3 regions of the Phytohabitans rumicis genome follow, and region 1 is predicted to be linked to each of the others. Evidence: predicted binding sites of a transcription regulator. Region 1 holds the regulator's gene; each other region holds the start of a gene.
What was found. The regulator HrcA, encoded in region 1, represses chaperone genes, less so after heat shock. The targets are predictions, from matches to a motif close to GGTTNGCACNCTCNNNNNGAGNGTGCNAACC.

Region 1 (7,278 bases):
CGCGGGCTTCGGCGAGTTCACGCTGGCGGCCGGCGGGCGGACCCTCTTCGACGGCTCGATCTACCGGGAAGACGAAGCCTCCGCCGTGTTCCTCTCCGCCGAGGAGCGCCGTTTCCCGGTCGAGCTGGCCGCCGGGGAGCCGGTCGACGTGCTGCTCACCCAGCGGGTCGGGCTCCCCGGGTTCGTGGCGTTCACGCTGGGCCACGCCCCGCCCACGGCCGGGCCGGACGAGTTGCTCGACGAGGCCGCCCGGTCCGCCGCCGCGGCCGACGTCGCCGTGGTGGTCGTCGGCACCACCGAGGAGGTCGAGTCGGAGGGCTTCGACCGTACGACGCTGGCCCTGCCCGGACACCAGGACGCGCTCGTGACCCGGGTCGCGGCCGCCAACCCGCGTACGGTGGTGGTCGTCAACGCCGGCTCCCCCGTGCTGATGCCGTGGGCGGACCAGGTGGCCGCGATCCTGCTCACCTGGTTTCCGGGCCAGGAGGCGGGTGCCGCGCTCGCCGACGTACTGCTCGGCGTGGCGGAGCCCGGCGGGCGGCTGCCCACCACGTGGCCCCGCCGTGACGAGGACGCGCTGCCCGTCACGCCGCTGGACGGCGCCCTGCCGTACGACGAGGGCGTGTTCCTCGGCTACCGGGGCAAGGATTCCGACCCGCTCTTCCCGTTCGGGCACGGGTTGGGCTACACGACGTGGGCGTACGAGGAACTGTCCATCGAGGACATGTGCGCGGTCGTGGAGCTGCGCAACACCGGCAAGCGCCACGGCCGCGAGGTGGTGCAGCTCTACGTAGGACCGTCCACCGAGGACCCCGAACGCCCGGCCCGCTGGCTAGCCGGCTTCGCCGTAGCCGAGGCCGCCCCCGGCGACCCGGCCACCGTGCGCATCCCGCTCCCCCAGCGCACCTTCGAGACCTGGCACGCTTCCGCCTGGCAGGTCGTCCCCGGCGACTACGTGGTGTCCGCCGCCCACAGCGCGGCCGACATCCGCCTCACCACCACCCTGTTGATCAGGGAGTAACTCGGGCGTGTTGCGGCGCGCCGAGAGAGCTGGTCCCTGATCAACGCGGCCCTACCACCGTCCCAGCCGCGCGGATAGCACCGAAAGGGCCGCCACGCCGGCCGTGGAGGTGCGGAGGACCTGCTCGCCCAGGCGGACCAAGCTTGCGCCGGCCGACTCGAAGGCGGCCAACTCCTCCGGGGCGATGCCGCCCTCGGGGCCGACCACGAGCGCGATCTCGCCAGCGGCCGGGAGGTCCACAGTCGACAGCCGGGTCTCCGCCTCCTCGTGCAGGACCAGGGTGGCCCGCACGGTCGCTTCGCGGGTCGACACCGGCGGCGCCACGGTCGGCAGCCAGGGGCGGCGGGCCTGCTTGGCCGCCTCGCGGGCGGTCGCCACCCACTTGTCGTGGGCGCGGGTGCCCCGCTCGCCTTTCCACTGCACCACCGAGCGGACCGCCGCCCAGGGCACGATCTCGTCGACACCCACCTCGGTCATCGCCTGTACGGCCAGCTCGCCCCGATCACCCTTGGCGATGCCCTGGATCACGACCAGTCGCGGGTCGGGCGCCTCGGCGTACCCCCGGGAGATGATGCGCAGGTCGAGGCTGCCGCGGCCGGCGGCGGTGACCACGGCGGTGGCCGTGCCCCCGCGCCCGTCGGCGAGGACCAGATCCTCCCCGACCCGCAGCCGCTGGACGGTGGCCGCGTGATGCCCCTCCGCCCCGCCCAGCGTGGCGGTGTCCCCGCTGGGCAGCGCGTCAACGAGGAAGAGCGGCGCGCTCACAGCGCCTTCTTGTGAGCGCGCGCGGCGGCGCCCGTAGGCACCGTTTTCCCAGCGGCGACCGGGTCCGCGGTGGGCTCTGGTTCGCGGCGCCGCTGACAAAACGGCGCCACGCCGCCGCGCGCGCTCACAAGATCCCGGTGATCAGGGAGCCGCTCCCCTGCCACGCCGCAACACGCCAGAGCCGTTCCCTGATCAACGGGGAGAGACAGGGGGAGAGCGGCGCGCTCACGCGTGGCCGTTGAAGGCGTCGCGCATGCGACTGAAGAAGCCGCCTTGTTTGGTTAACTCGGCTACTTCCTCGCCTCTTGTTTTGGCGAAGTCTCTCAGGATGCGCTCTTGGTCGGGGTCTAGTTTGGTGGGGGTTCTTACGTCCAGGTGGACGAAGAGGTCGCCGCGGCCGGTGCCACGCAGGTGCGGTACGCCCCGGGCGCGCAGCCGCAACGTCGCGCCGGGCTGGGTGCCGGCCTTGACGTCGAGCTGCTCCTCGCTGTCGAGCGTCTTGATGGTCAGCCGGGTGCCGAGCGCGGCGGCCGTCATCGGGACGGTGACCCGGCAGTGCAGGTCGTCGCCCTTGCGCGAGTAGACGTCGTGCGGCCGTTCGTGGATCTCGACGTACAGGTCGCCGGCGGTGCCGCCGCCCGGCCCGACCTCGCCCTGCTGGGCCAGCCGGATGCGCATGCCGTCTTCGACGCCCGCCGGGATCTTGACGGTCAGTGACCGGCGGGTGCGGACCCGGCCGTCGCCGCCGCAGGTCGCGCACGCGTGCGGGATGACCGTGCCGTACCCCTGGCAGACCGTGCACGGGCGGGACGAGACCACCTGGCCCAGGAACGTGCGCTGCACCGACTGCACCTCGCCGCGCCCGCCGCACGCCTCGCAGGTGGCCAGGTGGGTGCCGGCCGCGGTGCCCGCGCCGGAGCACGTGGTGCACAGGACGGCGGTGTCGACGGTGATCGGGGCCTCGACGCCGAACGCGGTCTCGACCAGGTCGAGCTCCAGCCGCAAGATCGCGTCGGCGCCCGGCCGGGTGCGCGACCGCGGCCCGCGCGTGCCCGCCGCGGTGCCGAAGAACGCGTCCATAATGTCCTGGAATCCGACGAACGGACCCGCGCCGGGACCACCGCCCGGACCGCCGCCGCCGGGCGCGAGTGGGTCGCCGCCGAGGTCGACGATCTGCCGCTTCTGGTCGTCGGACAGCACCTCGTACGCGGCGTTGATGTCCTTGAACTTCTCGTGCGCATCCGGATCCGGGTTGACGTCCGGGTGATACTGGCGAGCCAGTTTCCGGTATGCGCGTTTGATCTCGTCGTCGGATGCGTCCCGGTTCACACCGAGAATCCCGTAGTAGTCCTTGGCCACTGCGTTCCGTGTCCTCATGTTCTCGCGCTGTCCCGGGCTAGGTATTTCCCAACAGGTCGCCTACGTAGCGTGCCACGGCGCGCACCGTGGCGATGGTGCCGGGGTAGTCCATCCTCGTCGGCCCGAGGACGCCGAGGCCACCCATGATTGTCATACCCGGCCCATAACCGGTACTGACCACCGAGGTGGACCGCAGGTTGTCGATCTCGTTTTCGTCTCCGATGCGCACGCGCAGCGTGGTCGCGTCGACCTCGCCGAGCAGCTTGAGCAGGATGACCTCCTCCTCAAGCGCCTCCAGGATGGGCTGCAACGAGCCCTGAAAGTCAAGTAACCCGCCACGCGTCAGATTGGCACGGCCAGCGAGCGCGATCCGCTCCTCGTGCCGCTCGACGAGCGTCTCCAGCAACACCGTGGCGAGGGTGACCATGGTGTTGCGGTCGTCCGGGGAAACCTCGTCGACCAGCGCCTGCACCAGCGGCGGGGTGTCCGACAGGCGCTTGCCGACCAGCTTTTCGTTGACCCGCCGGCGCAGGTCGGTGACCGAGTCGACGTGCACCGGACCGGGCAGCTCGACCAGCCGCTGCTCGACCCGCCCGCTGTCGGCGATCATCACGAGCATGAGCCGGGTCGTGGAGATCGGCACCAGCTCCAGGTGGCGCACGGACGAGCGGGCCAGGCTCGGGTACTGCACCACCGCGACCTGCCGGGTCAGCTGCGCGAGCAGCCGGACCGTGCGGTGCACCACGTCGTCCAGGTCGAGGGCGCCGGCCAGGAAGCGCTCGATCGCGCGGCGCTCGGCCGGGCTCAGCGGCTTGACCCGGGACAGCCGGTCGACGAAGAGCCGGTAGCCGCGGTCGGTCGGTACCCGGCCGGCGCTGGTGTGCGGCTGCCGGATGTAGCCCTCCTCCTCCAGCACCGCCATGTCGTTGCGCACGGTGGCCGGGGAGACGCCCAATTGATGCCGCTCGACCAGCGCCTTGCTGCCGACCGGCTCCTGGGTGGCCACGTAGTCCTCGACGATCGCGCGTAGGACGTCGAGCTTGCGGTCGTCCAGACTCATGACTCACCCCCTTTTGGCACTCGACTGTAGCGAGTGCCAGTCTACGTCGCATCCCCGTACGCTCGCGATGATCACTTTAGGCAACTCAATGAGTGTGTTGTGTAGCGCGGATTGATCGGTAGTCCTACCGTGGCCTGCATGACAGAACCACCTCGCCCTCCCGGAGAGAGCGACCCCGGGGCGACGCCCCCGGATCCGACCTCTCCGCCACCACCTCCAGCGTCCTACTCGATGCCGGGCGAGGCACCCTCTCCCGGCTACGCTCCGCCACCGGCGGATACACCGCCGCCCCCGCCACCCGGCACGGGTTACCCACCGCCGGCTGGCGGCGGCTACCCACCACCGCCCGGCGGGGATATCCGCCGCCCGGCTACCCGCCACAGGGTCCGCCCGGCGGGTACTACGGCGGCCCCGCCCCGGCGGGCTACGCCAACAATGAGGAGAAGACCTGGGCCCTGGTCGCCCACTTCGGCGGCGCGGCCGGCGCGTTCGTCGGCGGTGGCACGCTGGGCTGGGTCGGACCGCTCGTCGCACTCCTGGCCAAGGGCAACCAGTCGCCGACCGTCCGCGCGCACGCCATCGCCGCGCTCAACTTCCAGCTGCTGTGGTCGATCATCACGGTGGTGTGCTGGATCCTGGTCTGCGCGCTGATCGGCTTCATCCTCGCGCCCGCCGCGATGATCATCGCGATCGTCTTCGGCATCATCGGCGGCGTGAAGGCCAACGACGGCCAGCTGTACAACTACCCGATGAGCGTCTCCATCATCAAGTAAGGTCGCGCACCACCGCGTCGGCCAGCAAGCGGCCGCGGAGCGTCAACACGACGCTCCCGGCCCGCTCCACCAGCAGCCCGTCGCCCACCGCGCGGGCCGCGGCCGCACGCCCCGCGCCGTCGAGCGCCGACAGCGGCAGCCCCGACGCCAGCCGCAGCCGCAGCATCACGTCCTCCATCCGCCGGTCGGCCGCCGACAGGACCTCCCGCCCGTGGCCGGGCGAGGCCCCCTCGGCCAGCCGGCCCGCGTACGCCGACGGGTGCTTGACGTTCCACCACCGCACGCCGCCGACGTGGCTGTGCGCCCCCGGACCGAGGCCCCACCAGTCGCCGCCGGCCCAGTAGAGCAGGTTGTGCCGGCACCGGGCGCCCTCGCTCGTGGCCCAGTTGGACACCTCGTACCAGGAGAAGCCGGCCGCGTCGAGCGCCGCCTCCGCGGCCAGGTACCGGTCCGCGGCGACGTCGTCCGAGGGGTACGGCAGCTCGCCGCGCCGCATCCGCGCGGCGAGCCGGGTGCCCTCCTCCACGATCAAGGCGTAGGCGCTGACGTGGTCCACGCCCGCCCGCACGGCCGCGTCCAGCGACGCGGCGAAGTCGTCCGCCGACTCCCCCGGCGTGCCATAGATCAGGTCGAGGTTGACATGGTCGAAACCGGCCTCGCGGGCCTCCAGCGCCGCGGCCGGCGCCCGGCCCGCGGTGTGCCGCCTATCCAGAATCTGGAGTACGCCAGGGGCGGTCGACTGCATACCCAGGGAGACCCGGGTGAACCCCGCCTTGCGCAGCCGCTGCAGCGACGCCGGCGTCACCGACTCGGGGTTGGCCTCGGTGGTGACCTCGGCGCCGGCGGCCAGCCCCCAGGTGCGGTCGATCGCGTCCAGGATGCGGGCCAGGTCATCGGGGTCGAGCAGGGTCGGCGTGCCGCCGCCGACGAAGACCGTGTCGACCCGGGGCGGCGCCACCACGGTGGCCGCCAGGGCCAGCTCAGCGAGCACCGTGCCGGCGTACGCGTCCCGGCTCGCGCCGCCACCCAGTTCCGCCGCCGTGTACGTGTTGAAGTCGCAGTACCCGCACCGGCTGGCGCAGAACGGCACGTGGACGTACACGCCGAAGCCGTGCCCGCCCAACTGGGTCCCAGGCGGCAGCGCGCCGTCGCGGGGCACGGCGTCGCCATCGGGAAGCGCACTGGGCATGTGACTAGTCTGCCCGCATGACTTCTGAGGGCGATGCGCTGGTACGCGTCGAGACCGGGCAGGGCGTGGCGACGCTCACGCTGGACAGCCCGCACAACCGCAACGCGCTGTCCACGCCGCTGATGACGCAGCTCCTGGCCGCCCTCGCCGCGGCCGAGTCGGACGACGAGGTGCGGGTGGTGGTGCTCTCGCACACCGGGCCGGTGTTCTGCTCGGGCGCCGACCTGAAGGAGACCGCCGCGGCGTACGCCTCCGGGCAAAGCGAGCGGAGCGAGCCATCCGGCACAGTTCCGGCCGCGATGCTCGGCGACGTGTTCGCGAGGCTCTGGGAGTTTCCCAAGCCGGTGGTGGCGCGTGTCGGCGGGCCGGCGCGGGCGGGCGGCCTGGGCCTGATCGCGGCCGCGGACATCGCCATCTGCACGGAGGACGCCACGTTCGCGTTCACCGAGGTGCGGCTCGGCGTGGTGCCCGCGGTCATCTCCGCTACCGTGCTGCCGCGGCTGCAACCGCGGGCCGCGGCGGAGCTCTTCCTGACCGGGGACGTCTTCGACGGGCGGCGGGCCGCGCAGATCGGCCTGGTGACGGCGGCGTCACCGGCCGCCTCTCTGGACGCCACGGTGGCCGCCTACTGCGCCGCGCTGGTCCGGGGCGCACCACGGGCGCTGGCCGGCACGAAGGGCATCCTGCACCGCCGGTCGGCCGCTACCGTACGTGAAGATCTCTCGGAACTATCTGCCCTTTCGGTGGACTATTTCCTGTCCGAAGAGGGGCGGGAGGGTGTCCAAGCGTTCCGCGAAAAGCGTGACCCGTGGTGGGTCCCGCAGGGGTCTGGAGGCGCTTAAATCCCCCTTCCGCGCCAAACCGGCCACGGGTACGGTCGGCTTCTGATCCGGGTCGTACCCTGGACGCACGACTCATGTGGGGGTGACGGTGCGTATTCGGGCAGGGGCGGTGGCCGCCATCGGGCTAGTCCTGGTGGCGGCAATTGGGCTGTACGTCGGCAACCGCGACTTCGCCCCCGACCTGAAGCTGCCCCGGCCCAGCAGCCGGGCCTGCGTCGTGCAGGCCGACGGTGAGGTGAGCCTCAACGCCGAGCAGATGGCGCACGCGG
Region 2 (7,278 bases), 1.0 Mb from region 1:
TACTGGCCGACGTGGCGGGTCTCGTGGGCGAGCAGGTCGGCGCGTTCGGGGTCGAGCAGCCAGTCGGCGGTGCGCTTGGTGAAGACGACCGTCCCGACGGTGAAGCACTTCTGCCTGGGCACCCGGAGCCGGTAGCCGCCGGCCACGAAGACGCCGCCCGGTCCGCGTACCAGGGGAGTGCGGGTGGCCGCCGCCAGCGCGACCGCGGCCAGTGAGGTGCCGTTGATCCAGGTCAGCGTGCTGCGCACGGCGTGCCACGTCGGCATAGCGCTCAGCATCGCACGGCAACTGCGGCATGATGACTGGCATGACGGAGACCCCGCAGCATCTGTACGAGAAGCACGCAGACACCCTCGCGCGGGCGCTGACCGCGATCGCCGAGCGCGGCTACTGGTCGGCCTACCCCGAGTCGCCCAGCCCGCGGGTGTACGGCGAGACCGCGGCCGCCGACGGCGAGGCGGCGTTCCGGGCCTATCTCGGCGGCCTCTTCCCGCTGGACCAGCCGGGCACCAACGGCCAGGTCGCCACGGAAGCCAGCCCGTTCGGCGTCGAGCTGGGCGTGACGTACCCGCACAGCGACGTCGACGCCCTGATCGCCGCCGCGACGGCCGCGCTGCCGGCCTGGCGGGACGCCGGTCCGCAGGCCCGCACCGGCGTGTGCATGGAGATCCTGGCCCGGCTGCACGCGCACGTGTTCGAACTGGCCAACGCGGTGCAGTTCACGACGGGGCAGGCGTTCGTGATGGCGTTCCAGGCCGGTGGGGCGCACGCGCTCGACCGGGCGCTGGAGGCGCTCGCCTACGCGTACGCGGAGATGACCCGGCACCCCGGCAAGGCCGAGTGGGAAAAGCCGGCGGGCAAGGGCGACCCGCTGCGGATGACCAAGACGTTCCACGTCGTGCCGCGGGGCGTGGCGCTGGTGGTCGGCTGCAACACGTTCCCGACGTGGAACTCGTACCCGGGGCTCTTCGCGTCGCTGGCCACCGGCAACCCGGTCATCGTCAAGCCGCACCCCCGCGCGGTGCTGCCGCTCGCCGTCACCGTCAAGTACGCCCGCGAGGTGCTCGCCGAGGCTGGTTTCGACCCCAACCTCGTACTGCTCGCCGCCGAGACGCCGGGCGAAGGGCTGGCGTCCACGCTCGCGCTCCGGCCCGAGGTGAAGATCATCGACTTCACCGGCTCGACCGCGTACGGCGACTGGCTGGAGGCCAACGCCCGGCAGGCCGCCGTCTACACCGAGAAGGCCGGGGTCAACACGATCGTCGTGGACTCGACCGACGACTTCGCCGGGATGTGCCGCAACATCGGCTTCTCGCTGACTCTCTACAGCGGACAGATGTGCACCACCCCGCAGAACATCCTCGTCCCGTCCGGCGGCATCGGCACCGACCAGGGGCACAAGACCTTCGACGAGGTGGCCGCCGGCATCGCGGGCGTGGTCGGCAAGCTGACCGGCGACCCGGCCCGCGCCGTCGAGCTGACCGGGGCGATCGTCAACGATGGGGTGCTGGACCGGCTGGAGGAGGTCAAGTCGGTCGGTGAGCCGGTGCTGGAGTCGCGGGTCGTCGCGCATCCCGCGTACGAGGGCGCGGTCGTGCGTACCCCGGCGGTGGTGAAGCTGTCCGCGGACGCCGACCAGATTTACGGCCGCGAGTGGTTCGGACCCATCTCATTCGTGATCGGCACCGACTCCACCGCGCAGAGCCTCGACATCTTCCGGGCGACGGTGGGCGAGCGGGGCGCGCTGACGGCGGGGGTTTACTCGACCGACGAGAAGGTGCTCGACGCGGCCGAGGCGGCCGCGCTCGACACCGGCGTGCACCTGTCCTGCAACCTGACCGGCGGGGTGTTCGTGAACCAGTCGGCGGCGTTCTCGGACTTCCACGCCAGCGGCGCCAACCCGGCGGCCAACGCGGCCCTCACCGACGGCGCGTACGTGGCGAGCCGCTTCCGCATCGTCCAGTCCCGCCGCCACCTGTGATGGCTTAGGCGCGGCGGCGCATTTGCAGCTCCGTGAGCACCGGGATGGTGGGGTGCACGACCCGCATCCCGGTGTCCACGAAGCCCAAGCGCTCGTACGCCCGCACCGCGCGGTCGTTGCCGACGACGACCTCGAGCAGCAGCTCGGGCCGGCCGACGTCGCGGGACCACGCGGCGACGCCCTCGACGAGCTCGGCCAGCACGCCCGTGCCCCGGCGGGTCGGGGTCACGTACACCGCGAAGATCACGGTGAGCTTGGCCTCCTCGGGCGACGCGATGCCGCCCGCGTGGCCGACCAGGCGGCCGTCCGCCTCGGCAACGAACTGGGCGCAGAAGCCGCCGACCGAGTTGCGGGCGACCCGGTCGGCGAACTCGGCGTGCGGGAAGGCGGCCGCCTCGGCGAGCGTCTCCAGGAACGCCAGGGGCGTGTCCGCGAGCATCTCCAGCCGGAGCGCGCGCATGCGGGCGGCATCTTCGGGCCGTACGCGGCGCACCGTAGCTGTCACGCCGCCACCCTAACGACTTGCGCGCCGACTTTTCGGCACAGTTCGGTGCCGTACCCGAAGCCCAACGGGCCTGGGTACCGGGCCAGCACGGCGAGCACCCACCCGGCGCCGATCGCCAGGCAGCTGACGTGCCACAGCTTGTCCTCGTCGCGCAGCAGCCAGCCGTTCTTGATGGCGACCGTCTCGGCGATCGGCACCGGGAGGGCGGCCCGCACGCCGAAGTCGCCCGCGCCGCGTACCTGGCGCATCTCGTTCAGCAGCCAGCGTGTCCACCGTGGCCCGGCCGCGCGCCCGTCGGCGAGGCAGGCGCCCAGCCGTACGGTGTCCCGGGCGGACACGGTGGTGTTGCTCCACCGGTTCCGGTACGGGCTGCTGTCGGTGAGTCGGCAGATCGCGATGAGGCGCTCGATCGAGGCGCGCCGGCCGACCAGCTTGAAGATCGCCTGCGCGGCGGCGTTGTCGCTGTCCCGGATCATGATGGTGAGCTGCCGCATCCGGGCCTCGTCCGGGGTGACCCCCTCCTCGGCCGACATCCGCAGGTAGTCCGCCGCGATCCAGGACTTGACCATCGACATGGTGTCGCTGGGCGCGGTGAGGTTCGCCGAGCCGCTGATCCGCCCGGTACGCCGATCGAGCAGGGCCCAGGAGAGGAAGCCGGTGCTGTCGACGTACACCGGGCCCCGGCGCAGTGAGACGGTGAGCGACGGCGGCGCGGACGGTGTCGGTGGCAGGGGCGCCGCGCCGGCTACCCACCGCGTGGCCTCGGGGGCGGCATCGACAACCATGATCGCCCCAAGGTGCCCAGGATGGCCGCGGCGGAAGCCGCCATGAGCCACCCGTAGCGGGGTCGGGCCCGGTGCCGGCCGCGCCGTCCGGGCGTTCGCGAAACCACGATTTATTCAACGAGTCAGCGTCGCTGGTGGCGGTGGCAGGATGCCGGGTCACGACCACGGTGTCCGGTTTGGGGTAGTGCACGGGCGAGGGTCCTCGTGTAGCGTGCGATTTCGGCCGCTGTGTTCGACGGACCACCCCGGACCACGGATCGGCGGCCCCGGCCAGCGAACGCTTCGGCCGGGGGTTGTCGAAAACCCAGCACCATCGAAGTGAGGGAAGTGCACCGTGGCACAGGGCACCGTCAAGTGGTTCAACAGCGAAAAGGGCTACGGCTTCATCGCGGTAGACGGCGGGCAGGACGTCTTTGTCCACTTCTCGGCGATCGAGATGGACGGCTACAAGGCGCTTGACGACGGTCAGCGCGTGGAGTTCGAGATCGCGCAGGGCCAAAAGGGGCCGCAGGCTGAGAAGGTTCGCCTCATCGCCTGAGTACGTCCAGGACGCGTTCAAGGCGGGGCACCGGTGGATCCGGCCCCGCCTCCTGCTTTTCCCGGGGTTCCCACCCGTCATCCCCCGTTCACCGGACGCGCTTGCACTCCCCCCGGCAGAGTGCTAAACAGGTGATTGGCACTCGCGGCATGTGAGTGCCAAAGGTCGGGACGGTGAGGCTCGGTCGCGTCCGCGCGACACGGGCCGGTCGTCGCGGGCTATCCGGCCCGGCCGACGGATCGTCGCTGCCGCGAGGCGGTGACTTTTCGAAGGTGCGCGTCGTGAGTCGACAGGCTCGGGGCGCAGTGGATGTCCAGTGGAGGACAACGCCGTATGGCCAAGATTATCGCGTTCGACGAAGAGGCGCGCCGTGGCCTCGAGCGGGGTATGAACACCCTCGCCGACGCCGTCAAGGTGACGCTGGGCCCCAAGGGCCGCAACGTCGTGCTCGAGAAGAAGTGGGGTGCTCCGACCATCACCAACGATGGTGTGAGCATCGCCAAGGAAATCGAGCTCGAGGACCCGTACGAGAAGATCGGCGCGGAGCTGGTCAAGGAGGTCGCGAAGAAGACCGACGACGTTGCCGGTGACGGCACGACGACGGCGACCGTCCTGGCCCAGGCGCTGGTTCGCGAGGGCCTGCGCAACGTGGCGGCCGGCGCCAACCCGATGGCCCTGAAGCGGGGCATCGAGGCGGCCGTCGCCAACGTCGCGGAGGAGCTGGCGAAGATCGCCAAGGACGTCGAGACCAAGGAGCAGATCGCCTCCACGGCGTCGATCTCCGCCGGCGACGCCACCGTTGGCGAGATCATCGCCGAGGCGATGGACAAGGTCGGCAAGGAAGGCGTCATCACCGTCGAGGAGAGCAACACCTTCGGCCTCGAGCTTGAGCTCACCGAGGGCATGCGCTTCGACAAGGGCTACATCTCGCCGTACTTCTGGACCGACGCCGAGCGGATGGAGGCCGTCCTCGACGAGCCCTACATCCTGATCGCCAACAGCAAGATCGCGTCGGTCAAGGACCTGCTGCCGATCCTCGAGAAGATCATGCAGTCGGGCAAGGCGCTGCTGATCATCGCCGAGGACGTCGAGGGCGAGGCCCTGGCCACGCTCATCGTCAACAAGGTGCGCGGCACGTTCAAGTCTGTCGCCGTGAAGGCGCCCGGCTTCGGCGACCGCCGCAAGGCGATGCTCACCGACATCGCGATCCTCACCGGTGGCCAGGTCATCAGCGAGGAGGTCGGCCTCAAGCTCGACGCCGTCACCCTCGACCTGCTGGGCCGCGCCCGCAAGATCGTGGTGACCAAGGACGAGACCACCATCGTCGACGGTTCCGGTGACGCCGACCAGATCCAGGGTCGGGTCAACCAGATCCGCGCCGAGATCGAGAAGAGCGACTCCGACTACGACCGCGAGAAGCTGCAGGAGCGCCTGGCCAAGCTGGCCGGCGGTGTTGCGGTCATCAAGGTCGGCGCGGCCACCGAGGTCGAGCTGAAGGAGCGCAAGCACCGCATCGAAGACGCGGTCCGCAACGCCAAGGCCGCCGTCGAGGAGGGCATTGTCCCGGGTGGTGGTGTCGCGCTGGTCCAGGCCGGCAAGACCGCCTTCGACAAGCTCGACCTGAGCGGCGACGAGGCGACCGGCGCGCAGATCGTCAAGATCGCGCTGGACGCCCCGCTGCGGCAGATCGCCGTCAACGCCGGCCTCGAGGGCGGCGTCGTGGTGGAGAAGGTGCGCAACCTCGACACCAACCACGGCCTGAACGCGGCCACCGGGGAGTACGTCGACCTGCTGGCTGCGGGCATCATCGACCCGGCGAAGGTGACCCGGTCGGCGCTGCAGAACGCGGCGTCGATCGCGGCACTGTTCCTCACCACCGAAGCTGTGGTGGCGGACAAGCCGGAGAAGGACAAGGCCCCGGCCGGCGCGCCCGGCGGCGGGGACATGGACTTCTAAGTCCGTCTCAGCAGAAGGGGCGAGCCGGTTCTCCGGCTCGCCCCTTTGCGTTGCTGATCAGCGCCCTGGCTGGTTGCGCTGCTTGTCCGCCCGCGACGTCGTCGGGGGCGTATCGGTCAGCGGCTCCTCCGGAGAGTCCGCTCCGGACGGCTGGGCCATCCCGCGCCCCGGTGGCGTGTCTCGCCGTGGCGGCATGTCGCGCCGTTGGGGCATGTCACGCCGTGGATCGGCGTTCCGCCCGTCCGGTCCGGGGTCCGCGGTCTCGTCGAGCCTGCCTCCGGCGGTCTCGGCCGGCATGTGAGCCATCCGTGACTTCGCCATGGTCTGGAGATCGTCCTTTGGTCGTCTGTCCTTGGCCATGATCTCCTCCTTCCACGGCACACGCTATGGGCGGGTACCGGCACTCCGGACTAAATCGGGAATATCGATCCGCATGTCCGCTTCGCCTGCTTAGGATGGCCCGCACCGCAGGCGGCGTGCGGCGCGTCGATCAAGGACTTCCGCGTCGATCAAGGGCAAACGGCCGTGGATTGGAGATCAAAGCACGACCATTTGCCCTTGATCGACGGGCAAAGCCTTGATCGGCGCGCGGCGGCGAGGGCGGGTGAGGGGTGGGGTGGGTTAGAGGTTTTTTTGGTAGAGGAAGAAGACGCGTTCTATGCGGGCGCCGGCGGCTGTGGCGTAGAAGGGGACGGGGCCCACCCAGCCGATCTGGGTGTGGCTCAGGCCCGCCGCGTGCTGCTCGCGTAGGCAGCGGCGGAGCAGGACGCCGCCGATGCCCAGGCCCTGGGCGGCGGGTGCGGTGCCCATCGGGCCGAACCAGCTCGGGCGGGACGAGCCGTACGCGGCGAACCCGAGCACCTCGTCGCCGCGGGTGGCGAAGAAGCATCCCGCGCCCTCGCGGCCCACCGAGTGCGTGATCTCGCCGGCCCACCCGTCGTTGAAGTTCGCCCGCGCGAACCCGGCCAAGGCGTCGATGTCGTCGGGCACCGCACGCCGTACCGTGACGCCGGCTGCCGCCAGCCGTTCCTCGGCCGCCTCGGTGGGGCGCAGCGCGGGGACTTTTCGTACGACAGGTCAGCGGTCATGTTCCAGGCCGTCCGGTCCTGCTCGTAGCCCAGTGCGATGGCCGCGCAGATCGCCGGCGTGTAGCGCACGTCGATGCCGGGCCAGGCGTAGTACGGCGGGTTGCCGGCCAGCAGCACCTCGGCCGCACCCTTGCCGGCCAGCGCCCCCTCGGCCCGCCCGACCAGCGCCCGCGCGATGCCGTGCCGGCGGGCGTCGGGGCGTACCGCCACCAGGTCGATGTGGCCGACCGACGAGTCGCGGTGCGAGATCGAGCCGAGCAGCACCCCGGCCAGGGTGCCGTCGGCGATCGCGACGAACCCGACGCCGGGCTGCTCGCGCAGCCGGGACACGATCTGCTCGGCCTCGGCCGCGTCCTCCGGCACGTCCAGCGCCTCCCGGCACAGCGCCAGCACGGCGGGTACGTCGGCATCGGTGAGTACGGCGA
Region 3 (7,278 bases), 1.9 Mb from region 1:
TCGGGAACGGCCCAGGCCGTGCTCGACCACGCACGTCCCGGGGCACGTCTCGTGTTCTCCTGCGGGTGGCACATCACGCGCGACGGCCTGGACGTGTACTCCTGGAAGGTCAAGGCACTTGTCAAGGTCGTCGGCCGGCTCGCGAAGCTCGCACGCCTCGTCGACCTCGACGACCAGGTAGAAGCCTGCCGGCGGATCTTCGCCAGCGACACCCGGTGGACCGTCGTACGCGGCAGCGACCTGGAGGAGGGCGACAGCCAGGGCCTACCGGTGTGGAGCCGCCACACGGGCGATCCGATCCTCGATAGCAACATCACCCGCCGTGTGGACTTCGCCCTGTTCATGGTGGAGGCCCTCAGGAACGACGAGTTGGTCCATGAGGCCCCGGCGATCGTCGGCCGCCAAACACCGTCGGCGATCGCGCACGCCGCCACGACTCCCGCGCCGTGACGGCGTACGACCTGGACGCCCGCGCGATCTACTGTGCCGCCTTGTCGGCGACGAGCACCTCCGTGGTCAGGAACAGCGCCGCGATCGACGCGGCGTTCTGCAGCGCGCAGCGGGTGACCTTGGCGGGTTCGACGATGCCCGCCTTGAACATGTCGACATATTCGCCGGTGGCGGCGTTGAGGCCGTGGTCCGGCGGGAGGGAGTGGACCTTCTCGGCCACCACGCCGCCCTCGAGGCCGGTGTTGACGGCGATTTGCTTGAGCGGCGCGGTCAGCGCGACCCGCACGATGTTCGCCCCCGTGGCCTCGTCGCCGGCGAGGTCGAGCTTGTCGAATGCGCTGGCCGCGGCGTTGGCCAGCGCCACCCCGCCACCGGCCACCAGCCCTTCCTCGACGGCGGCCTTGGCGTTGCGTACGGCGTCCTCGATGCGGTGCTTGCGCTCCTTCAGTTCGACCTCGGTGGCCGCGCCGACCTTGACCACCGCGACTCCGCCGGCCAGCTTGGCCAGCCGCTCCTGCAGTTTCTCGCGGTCGTAGTCGGAGTCGCTGTTCTCGATCTCGGTGCGCAACTGGGCGACCCGGCCGGCGATCTGGTCGGCGTCCCCGGCGCCGTCGACAATGGTCGTCTCGTCCTTGGTGACGACGACCCTGCGAGCCACCCCCAGGGTGTCGAGTCCGGCGTTGTCCAGGGTGAGGCCCACCGTCTCGCTGATGACCTGGGCACCGGTGAGGATCGCGAGGTCGGTCAGCATCGCCGTACGCCGGTCTCCGAAGCCGGGTGCCTTGACGGCCACCGACGTGAAGGTGCCACGGACCTTGTTGACGACCAGGGTCGCGAGGGCCTCGCCCTCGACGTCCTCCGCGATGATCATCAGCGGCTTGCCCGCCTGCATGACCTTCTCCAGGATCGGCAGCAGGTCGTTCAGGTTCGAGATCCTCTTCTCGACGATGAGCAGGTACGGATCGTCGAGAACGGTCTCCATCCGTTCGACATCGGTGACGAAGTACGGCGAGATGTAGCCCTTGTCGAAGCGCATGCCCTCGGTGAGCTCGAGCTCGAGGCCGAAGGTGTTGCTCTCCTCGACGGTGATGACGCCTTCCTTGCCGACCTTGTCCATCGCCTCGGCGATGATCTCGCCAACGGCGGCGTCACCGGCGGAGATCGACGCGGTGGCGGCGATCTGCTCCCTCGTCTCCACGTCCCGAGCCTGGTTTCTCAGCGCCTCGACCACCGCCGCGACCGCGGCCTCGATGCCGCGCTTGAGCGCGATCGGGTTCGCGCCGGCACCGACGTTGCGCAGCCCTTGCCGCACCAGCGCCTGGGCCAGGACGGTGGCGGTGGTGGTGCCGTCGCCGGCCACGTCGTCGGTCTTCTTCGCGACTTCCTTGACCAACTCGGCGCCCAGCTTCTCGTACGGGTCGTCAAGGTCGATCTGTTCAGCGATGCTGACACCGTCGTTGGTGATCGTGGGCACGCCCCACTTGGTGTCCAGTACGACGTTGCGGCCCTTCGGGCCCAGCGTCACCTTCACGGTGTCCGCCACGATGCTCATGCCGCGCTCCAGGCCGCGACGGGCCTCGTCCCCAAACGCGATCAACTTGGCCATCTGCGTCGTCCTCTGCTCGTCGTGCCGAACGCGGCACTGGTCGGGCCGACCTGCGATGACCGCTGCACACGGTCCCCCTCCGGGGTCCCATCCCATTCGGTTGGCACTCGCACAGGGCGAGTGCTAAACACAGTGCATCATCTGCACACCCAAAGCACAAGTGACCGTGGGCGTACCGAGGCGCGGCGCGCGTGCATCCGGGGTGTTGGGCGTAGGCTGGATGGTGACACCGCCGCTCAGGGAGTCCGTCGCGTTCGATCCGGACCTCGTCCTACGTCACCTGCCCGCCGCGGCCTCACGAACCGCTTGGTATCGGAGGCGCCCTCATGGAGCCACCCGCGGTGGCACGGTGTCCGGACGGCGCGGTCCCGTGAACGCCGATCGCAGGACGCGGCTGTGGAGCCAGGTCGTCGAAAACGCCCACGGCGGGCCGGTCACGGTCGAGCATGTCTGTGCCGCGGCACTGCCGGCGGCGGGCGTGGACGGCGCCGCCATCACCGTGGTGCTCGGCGCGCCCTCCCGTGAGACCGTGTACATCACCGGCGAGGTCGCCGCCGAGCTCGCGGAGCTGGCCCTGACCCTCGGCGAGGGCCCGACCGTGGACGCCGTCGAGGGCGGCCCCGTGTTGGCCGCCGACCTGACGACCTCGGCCTGCCTGGCCCGCTGGCCGGTTTTCGCCCCCGCCGCGGTGTCCGCCGGAGTGCGCGCGGTGTTCGCGCTGCCGCTGCAGGTCGGCGCGATCCATGTCGGTGTCATGGATCTCTACCGCGCCGAGCCCGGCGGTCTGGACGGCGACCAACTCGCTGACGCGCTGCTGTTGGCCGATACCGCCTGCGCGCTGCTGCTCGACGCGGCACAGCACGACCGGCCGCGGCCTGACGGACGCCGGTCGGAGCCGATCGCTCCTGCGCACCCTGAGGTGCACCAGGCCACCGGGATGATCACCGTGCAGCTGGGGGTGACCGCGGCGGTGGCCCTCATCCGCCTGCGTGCGTACGCGTACGCCCACGACCGGCGGCTGCGCGACGTGGCCGCTGACGTGGTCGCCCGACGCCTCCGATTCGACCGCGAATCTGGGGGCGATAGTCGTTGATGGGTCTAATGTGTTGCGAGGGTGAGTGAGATGGCCGGCATTCAGCTATCGGACGTGTTCGTCGAAATGGCCGACACTCTCGTCGACGACTTCGACGTGATCGACTTTCTGCACGTGCTGACCGAGCGGTGCGTGCAGTTGTTGGGCGTGTCGGCAGCCGGCCTGCTGTTGACCGACGAGCGAGACGCGTTGCAGGTGGTGGCCGCCTCCTCCGAGCGGACCAGGCTGCTCGAGCTTTTCCAACTCCAGACCGACCAGGGCCCGTGCGTGGACTGCTTCCGTACCGGCCAACCCGTGTCGGTCGCGGACCTGTCCTCGGCCGGCCGCTGGCCGGCCTTCACCGCCGCCGCTGCCGAGGTCGGATTCGTCGCCGTACACGCGATGCCCATGCGCCTACGCGCCGAGGTGATCGGTGCGCTGAACCTGTTCGACACCGCGCCGGGACCTCTCGACGACGACAAGCTGCGCGTCGGCCAGGCACTCGCGGACGTGGCCACCATCGGGCTTCTGCAGCAACGCGCCATCCACCGCCGCGACACTCTCACCGAACAGCTGCAGACCGCGCTGCGCAGCCGGATCCTGATCGAGCAGGCCAAAGGGGTTTTGGCCGAACGACTCCAGCTGGACATGGCCGAAGCGTTCACGGTGCTGCGCGGCGGCGCCCGAAGCCGCAACCTGCGCTTGACCGACCTCGCTCAGGCCATTGTCGACGGCACCGAACAGCTCGCACCGCCGCCGGCCACCAATCCGCCCCGCTGACACCGCTTGCGGTTACTGCCTGGGTACGTGTGGGACGAGGGCGAGCAACTGGATCGCGGCGAGGCCGTACTGCGCGGCGTCGTTGGTGGACACGAACGCCGCCTCGTCGACGGGCATGAGAACGCCCGTGCCGTCGATGCGGGTGAGCCGCCAGTGCGGTTCGCGCTGGAGGGGTTCTGGTTGAGCTGGTCGCCCTCGTCGTGCAGGAACTTGCGCCAGGCGAGCTCCGCCAGCCGCGCGTCGCCCGTGCGGGCCGCGGCGTACGCGGTCAGGCGGCTGTGGGCCTGCACGAGTGAGATGCCCCGCAGCGGTTGGCCGACCTCGGCCGCCTGCTGCTCCGGCGATGCCAGGTAGAGCCGGCAGTAGTCCAGCCAGGCCCGCTCGAACCGCGGAAGGCCGAGGTCGAGATCGATCAGTTCGGCGACGATCTCCGGCAGGCCGAAGACGGCGGACAGGTGGGAGACGTCGATGCTGTCGCGTGTGGTGTCGAAGCGGCCGGTGCTCAGATCGAGCCGCGCCTGGCCGGTGAGGAAACCGTGTCGCAGCGCTCCGATGTCCGCCATCGTGCCAAGGAGGCGGTCCCGCGCGCGTTCGTCGCCGTGCCGTTCCCAGCGGGTCAGCCAGGCGGCGGCCAGCGAGCCCCAATCCGTGCCGAGGCTGACCGACAGGGCGTGCGGGTCGGGCACGTACCGGTCCGTGCGGACCTTGCGCAGCGGGTCGATGGCGACGAACGTCTCCTCGGGCACGGCGAGCTCGTCGAGCAGGTCGCCGGTCCGCTCGTCCGCGGTGAGGTAGTAGTAGATCCGCCGGTAGACCGCGCTGGAGATGCGCAGCTGCTTGCAGCTGCAACCCCAGTGCTGCACGTTGTGGCGGGAGCCGAGACCGCTCCAGCGGCCGAGGTGGTAGACGTCGACCTCGCCGGTGTGCCGGGTCATCGCCTCCGCGAACCGGAAGACCTCGCCGCGGCCGGTGCGCAGGTACTGGTACCACAGCCACAGATCGGGGGAGAGCTCCGAGTTGTCCCAGGCGTACCCGCCGATGTCGTAGCGCCAGGTGTGCCGATCCGGGTCGTACGAGTGCATGACGTCGCCGTAGTCCCAGAAGCCGTACCAGCGGCGTTGCTCCCGTTGGCGCAGGTAGTAGTCGAAGAGGAGGTCGAGGCGGTCCTCGATGTCCTGGTGCCGCGGGTCGGGCAGGCTCCAGCTGCCGAAGACGTTCGCCTCCCGCAGCCGCTCCGGCGAGGCGGTCAGCAGCCCGGGGGAGCTGAGCTGTGCGGCGTGCTCGGCAAGCGCGTCGTTCGACGGGGTTGCGTCGTGCACGCGCAGGCTGAGCTCGTGCGTCCGCGCGATCCCGTACGGCGTGCCGAAGCCGGGTTCGTAGTCCTCATAGGTGATTTCGAGCCCTTCGAGCTGCTCGGCGAAGGTGTCCTGGCCCATGCCGCCGTGCCAGTACCGCAGGTCCATCGCCGGCGCGCTGGGCGACCACATCCACACCGTCGCCGTGGCGATGTCGGTTGCCGCGCCGCGGATGTCGAGCCGGGTCGGATGCAGCTTCCAGAAGTCACGCAGACCGAACCCCAGGCCGCCGCCCGTCGCGCCGCCGACGTACCCGTATCCCGCCGATCGCGTACCGGACGGGATGGTGACCCAGGCGTGGCCGGGCGCGGTGCGCTTGCGTAGCAGGAACCCGTCGGCGCTGTTCTGGTCCAGCGTGTAGTCGTTCCACTGTGGAATCAGGTGGAGCCGGCCGGACACCTCGGGATTGGGGATGTCACCGACGGCGCGGCCGGCGACCTGGTCGGCGCGGGCCTGCGCGCCGGGGTCGCGGCGCAGGCCGGTCAGGCCGCGCACCGCTTCGGTGAGAAAGCCTTCCGGGCCGGCGAGCCGTATGTGCCGGTCGTGCGGGGCGTCGCGCATCACGACGCCGGCACGGAGGCCGAGGCCGGCCAGGAAGTCCCGCTCGGGATCGCCGTCCCAGACGAACGTGTGGACGACGCGCACGTCCGTGGCGCCGGCGTAGAAGTACAGCCGGACGCTGAACGGCAACCAGTCGCCGTGCCGCCCGTCGAGTCGTACGACCGCGCGTACCGGACCGTCCTGTTCGACGGTGATGCGTTCGACCTCGGCGGTGGTGTGCCGCCGATCGCGGGAGGGGCCGTCCTGACGGATGCTCACCAGACGCACCGCACGGACGATCTGCCGGCCGGCGTACTCGATGGATGAGATCAGGTGCGGACGCCGCAGCGTCCATGCCACCGGCCCGGTGCTCACCCGGAGGTCGTCGCCCGACCACGCCACCGTGACCGGCGCGGCGGGTGCCCGCGGCGAACGCCCGGCGACCACCTCGTACGAGGCGGGTGGGTCGCCCCGCGGGCCGATCGCGTGCGCCGACCACTTGACCGTGCCGTCCGGCCAGGTGGCGGTTGTCCAGCTTTGCAGGGGCGTACCGTCGGCCAGCGCGAATGGTGTATCCGCGGTGACCGTGCCGCGCGGCCACGGCAGGCCCCAGGTGGTGCCTTGCCGTCGCGGCCCTTCCAGCCAGCGAACCGTCACTCCTTGACCGACCCGATCATGACGCCCTTCGCGAAGTGCTTCTGCAGGAACGGATAGACCAGCAGGATGGGCACCGTCGCGAGCACGATGACCGCGAACTTCAGGCCCTGCTCGGGGAAGAAGGCCGACGACTGCGTGCCCAGCATGTTCGCCGAGTCCGCGTTCGGCGCGGTGATCTGGCGGACCAGCACCTGCAATGTCCACTTGTCTTCGTCGTTGATGTAGAGCAGCGGCGACATGTAGTCGTTCCAGATGGCGACCGCGTAAAACAGCGAGAACGTCGCGATGACGGGTTTGGACAGCGGCAGCACGATCCGCCAGAACACGCCGAGCTCGTTGCAGCCGTCGATCCGGGCCGCCTCTTCGAGGGCCTCCGGCAGCTCTTGGAAGAAGCTTTTCACGATGAGCAGGTAGAACGGGTTGATGGCCAGCGGCAGGATCAGCGCCCAGTAGCTGTCGAGCAGCCCGAGCTCGCGCACCACCAGGTACGTCGGGATCATGCCGCCGCTGAAGACCAGCGTGAAGACGACCAGGTTGATGACGAACACCCGGCCCGGCAGGTGCCGCTTCGACAGCGGGTACGCCATCGTGAGCGTCAGCGCCACCTGGATCGCCGTGCCGACGGCGGTCACGCCGATGGTGGTCAGCAGCGCGCGGATGAACGTGTCGCCGGCGAACATGTAGTCGTACGCGTCGGTGACGATCCTTTCCGGCCACAGAAAGAACGGCCGCGAGTCGATCTCGCCCTCGGAGGCGAACGAGCCCGCGAGGACGTAGAGCAGTGGCAGCAGGGTGATGGCCGCGAGCGACAACAGGAT

Region 2: the regulator HrcA is predicted to act here: its motif matches at 3,943-3,973, upstream of groL (chaperonin GroEL).
Region 3: the regulator HrcA is predicted to act here: its motif matches at 2,155-2,185, upstream of groL (chaperonin GroEL).

The regions. Positions count from the first base shown of each region.
Region 1 is NZ_BLPG01000001.1:5,889,227-5,896,504, reverse strand. Features, by position in the region: gene Prum_RS26835 (beta-glucosidase family protein) at 1-1,021, shown strand, start outside; gene Prum_RS26830 (16S rRNA (uracil(1498)-N(3))-methyltransferase) at 1,073-1,786, opposite strand; gene dnaJ (molecular chaperone DnaJ) at 2,012-3,145, opposite strand; gene hrcA (heat-inducible transcriptional repressor HrcA) at 3,183-4,205, opposite strand; gene Prum_RS54560 (DUF4870 domain-containing protein) at 4,340-4,978, shown strand; gene hemW (radical SAM family heme chaperone HemW) at 4,971-6,167, opposite strand; gene Prum_RS26805 (enoyl-CoA hydratase-related protein) at 6,185-7,009, shown strand; gene Prum_RS26800 (hypothetical protein) at 7,092-7,278, shown strand, end outside.
Region 2 is NZ_BLPG01000001.1:4,842,940-4,850,217, forward strand. Features, by position in the region: gene Prum_RS21770 (hypothetical protein) at 1-266, opposite strand, end outside; gene paaN (phenylacetic acid degradation protein PaaN) at 308-1,981, shown strand; gene Prum_RS21780 (GNAT family N-acetyltransferase) at 1,986-2,486, opposite strand; gene Prum_RS21785 (serine hydrolase) at 2,483-3,271, opposite strand; gene Prum_RS21790 (cold-shock protein) at 3,606-3,809, shown strand; gene groL (chaperonin GroEL) at 4,143-5,765, shown strand; partial or broken gene Prum_RS21800 (GNAT family N-acetyltransferase) at 6,387-7,278, opposite strand, start outside.
Region 3 is NZ_BLPG01000001.1:7,767,553-7,774,830, forward strand. Features, by position in the region: gene Prum_RS35300 (NAD(P)-dependent oxidoreductase) at 1-450, shown strand, start outside; gene groL (chaperonin GroEL) at 479-2,056, opposite strand; gene Prum_RS35310 (GAF and ANTAR domain-containing protein) at 2,427-3,149, shown strand; gene Prum_RS35315 (GAF and ANTAR domain-containing protein) at 3,180-3,908, shown strand; gene Prum_RS55345 (exo-rhamnogalacturonan lyase family protein) at 3,921-4,025, opposite strand; partial or broken gene Prum_RS35320 (exo-rhamnogalacturonan lyase family protein) at 4,070-6,460, opposite strand; gene Prum_RS35325 (carbohydrate ABC transporter permease) at 6,457-7,278, opposite strand, start outside.